Regions from separate parts of the Ligilactobacillus sp. RTP31139st1_D10_RTP31139_211217 genome, predicted to be linked through region 2. Evidence: riboswitches for the same ligand, from Rfam matches in the RefSeq annotation. Region 2 holds a riboswitch; the other holds the start of a gene.
The links. A riboswitch is a leader RNA that binds a small molecule or an ion and turns the genes downstream of it on or off. The one in region 2 is predicted to bind lysine.

Region 1 (2,205 bases), on a different contig from region 2:
CTCAACGCCAAAAGCAGGAACATTAGGCGCTAGGTCGGCTTGTTTTTGGACTTCTAGGTCACTTTGGCGAGTCTGAACTTTAAAAGCTGTCAGCGCGTGTTTTTCGGCCAAATAACGCGCAACTGTACGCAGACCATTACCGCACATTGATGCTTCGCTCCCATCAGCATTGATAACGCGCATTTGTGCCACCGTGTTGGGAGTAGAACTCTTTTGAACGACTAGGACGCCATCCGCGCCACCTAAGATACCGGAAGTTTTAGTCGTGAGTGTTTTGGTCAGTGTGACCAATTCTTGTTCGGTCAAAGGTGTAGTCAGTAATGTTTGATCTAAGATAAAAAAACTATTCTGTGATCCATGAACTTTTTTTAAGTTGATCATGAATATCCCTCCAATTTTTTAAGCGAATAAGGGCTTATTTTCCCCCATCTTGTATGATGAGAGGCAATCTCGCTTTAATTTTTCGATAACTGAATTGTATCATTTTTAATTTTAATGACAAGAGTCAAATATATAAAATTCTAGATTTTTTTATAAAAAAACCGATTTTCAAAAAAATAATATTAAAATCCCTTGACGTATCACATTAAAAATTATAGTATTATGTTAAATCGAAGAGGCGCAACTGACATGAGTAAGGTTCTTTAGCTGCTATAACAGTGTTTGAGTGGTCCTTGAAAGGGGAAGTTGCCGAAGTTTTAGGTGTTTATAGACACTTAACGCTGGGTTGTGGTTTAAGAGATCACAGACTGTCGCAAACTAAACTTTGCGGAGTGCTATCGATCAAACAGAATTTTGCAATTATTCCAGCAAGATCTTTTTAGGCGATAGGACTAAAAAGATCTTTTTTTTGTGCAATTTATTTATTGGAGGGGAACTTATGACGTTACCAACGAATAACGCCGGTCATTTGACGATCGGCGGTGTAGATGCGATCAGCTTAGCCCATCAATACCAAACTCCATTGGTCGTATATGATGTGGCTTTGATCAAGGAGCAGATCACTAAATTTAAACGAGTTTTTGAAGAGCAAGCTGTTGACTATGAAGTCAGCTATGCTAGTAAGGCATTTTGTTCGGTAGCAATCTACCAAGTGATCAATGAATTGGATTGTCATACAGACGTTGTTTCCGGTGGTGAATTAGCAACTGCTTTAAAAGCTGGTTTTCCCGCTGAAAAGATCAGTTTCCATGGAAATAATAAGTCGATCGCTGAACTTGAATTTGCGATCAAAGCCGGCGTCGGTGTGATCATCGTGGATAATTTTTATGAGATCGAACTTCTACAGAGGGTCTTACGGGAGCAAAAAGCTAAAGCTAAAGTCATCTTGCGCGTGACTCCGGGTATCTCAGCGCATACGCATGAATATGATCAAACGGGCCAGATCGATAGTAAATTTGGGTTTGATCTAGCTTCGGGGCAAGCTGATAAGGCTTTGACTCAGTTACTGGCTGACCCGCAGATCAAGGTTTTAGGGCTCCATGCACATATTGGTTCCCAGATCTTTGAATTAGGTGGCTTTGAGTTAGTTGGTCAAAAATTGATGGAAGTGGCTCATTCTTGGAAGCAAAAATACGATTATACAACTAAAGTTATCAACGTTGGTGGTGGTTTTGGTATCAAATATACCGCTGAAGATGATCCGTTGGCACCAGAAAAATTTGTCGAGCAGATCATTAAGGCGGTAAAGCAAAAGGCGCTGGAATATGAGTTGGAGCTTCCAGCAATTTGGATCGAGCCCGGGCGTTCGATCACAGGACCAGCTGGATATAACCTATATACAGTCGGGGCACGAAAAGATATTCCAGACCATTTATCGTATTTAGCAGTTGATGGTGGCATGGGAGATAATATTCGCCCCGCCTTATATCAAGCTAAGTATGCAGCTGTTTTAGCTAATGAGCCAAACGCCAAAGTGACTCAGACAGTGCATTTAGCTGGAAAATACTGTGAATCAGGGGATATTTTGATCGATAAATTAGCTTTACCTGAAACAAAACCAGGTGACATCATCGCGCTGTTAGCAACGGGGGCATACGGTTATGCGATGGCTTCAAATTACAATCGTAACCCACGTCCCGCAGTTGTTTTTGTTGAAAATGAGCAGGCTAAACTAGTGGTCAAACGTGAGACTTACGCTGACTTATTGAAGTTGGATCTACCTTATAAATAAAATCAAGAAAGGAAAGCTACTTTTTGGTAGTA
Region 2 (2,205 bases):
CCGCGATCCCGATCCAAGCGATAAAACCAGTCAAACCACTAGCACTCACTAAGAAAGTATAGACTTGATTACCAAAGATACTTGCTAAAAATGTAAATAGACCAACGAGCGTCGTCCCGAGCAAAGCAAAGATCGGGATCCCACGGGAGTTGACCCGCGAAAACATCTTCGGTGCATCGCCATCGACACCTAAAGCAAACAACATCCGGGTCGAGGCATACATCCCTGAGTTAGCCGCCGATAAGACCGAAGTCAAAATAACAGCATTCATCACCGAAGCAGCGGAAGCAAGACCGGCCCGCTTAAAGACTAAGGTAAATGGACTGATCGCAATATCGCTTGCTTCAGAACCTAATAAGTTTGGACTCGTATAAGGAATGATGCAGGCGATCACAAAGATCGAAAGGATATAGAAGAGCAAGATCCGCCAAAAGACTTGTTTGATCGCTTTTGGTAAACTCTTTTCAGGATCTTTAGTCTCACCGGCTGTGATCCCGATCAATTCAGTCCCTTGAAAAGAGAACCCGGCTACAACAAAGACGCTCAAGATCGTTGGGATCCCCCCAACAAATGGGGCATCACCTTTAGTAAAGTTTTCTAAGTAAGTTGCATGCCCACCTAAAATACCAAAGATCGTTAGTAACCCAACTGCTAAAAAGACGACAACTGTTACGACTTTGATCAAAGCCATCCAGTATTCAGCTTCACCAAAAGATTTAACTGATAAGGCATTGATAAAAAAGATAAGTAGTAATGCTGATAAACTAAAGACCCAAGCTGGAACATGTGGGAACCAAAATTTCAAAACTAAGGCGACCGTCGAGATATCAACCGCTAATGTGATCGCCCAGTTGAACCAATAATTCCATCCCATCGCAAAACCAAATGCCGGATCAACAAAGCGGCGCGCATAAGTCGCAAACGAACCTGTCACCGGAAGATAAGTTGCCATCTCCCCTAAAGATGTCATCAAAAAGTAGACCATCAGACCGATCCCTAGATACGCCACCAAAGCGCCACCAGGTCCCGCGGTCGAGATCGCTGAGCCACTGGCCACAAATAAACCAGTCCCGATACTACCACCAAGTGCGATCATCGACAAATGTCTTGTCTTCAATGACCGCTTCATTGTATTCTTCTCTGCCATGAAAATTCCTCCTATTTTTTAGAGAAGTCGTGCAAGCATATAAAAAGCGCACCTCCGAGACATCGAAAGTGCGCTTTGATCATCTATCAATTCATTCTTGTAGCAAACTGCCACTCATCTCGATAGCGCTCCGTAGTTACAACTACGACAGTTCCCGATCTCTTAAACCGGGCCCCAGCCTAGACAAAATAAAGTTTGCCCAGCTTCGGCAAATTCCCCTTTCACTAGGTTTCAGCGTTGCTTTATCAACTCCACCTAGCTACTGATGGTTTTTGCGACCTCTTCTTCGACGTTTTCAATTTCCAATTTTAACTTGGATGCGATCTAATTGCAAGACATATCTTTAATTTTGTCCCTCCGCTTGCTCGATCTGAGCATGTAGATCAGCGATCGCCAAGTCTTTTGCTAAAAATTCTTGATCTGCCACTGGGAAATGTTGCTCGATCGTAGCAAACGGCTGCAATTGGACCGTAGCTTGCTCGATCTCAAAATCAAGTAAGTGGCCCCCCATTGACTTATCATCGGCTAAGAAATGCAAGTGATAGCCGGCTGCTGCCATCCCTTGAAACATTTCTGGTGCAAAATAACCAATGACCGTACCCGTGATCGCTTCAGCATCAAACAAAGCCTGTTCATCCGCTACCTGCGTCAAGGTCTTATAGGGCCGGGTTTGCTTTTCGACCGCACGTGTCTTAACTTTGTTAAAGCGCCCCGTGATCTTAACTGCAAAGAACAGATTTTTGTACGGATAATTAGCCAAGATCTGCTCACCTAGCTGCTTTTGCGTCAAAGCTCTAACTGTAAACGTATCTTTGGCTTGATCAAAGTGGACCGTAGCAAAAGGCACTTTTTCCTCGGGCTTTAAGATCCGGACCTCACCTGTGCTTTGGACCAAATAAGGTGTGTGATCTAACAAGACCATTTCACCATCCAGCCCACTGGCAGTCCCGATCCCAAAATCGCCATGCTCTAACAGGTCAGCTACCGTCAATGTGCCTTCAAACAGACCGGGAACTAACATCCCTAAAGTCCCATGTTGATAGACACGACTTTCATAT

Region 1: another riboswitch for lysine. It lies ahead of lysA (diaminopimelate decarboxylase); the one in region 2 lies ahead of ABT996_RS05365 (amino acid permease).

Annotation. Positions count from the first base shown of each region.
Region 1 covers NZ_JBCOAR010000001.1:23,632-25,836, forward strand. The annotation lists gene dapF (diaminopimelate epimerase) at 1-381, opposite strand, end outside; lysine riboswitch at 608-787, shown strand; gene lysA (diaminopimelate decarboxylase) at 866-2,173, shown strand.
Region 2 covers NZ_JBCOAR010000006.1:118,186-120,390, reverse strand. The annotation lists gene ABT996_RS05365 (amino acid permease) at 1-1,147, opposite strand, end outside; lysine riboswitch at 1,263-1,439, opposite strand; gene budA (acetolactate decarboxylase) at 1,491-2,205, opposite strand, start outside.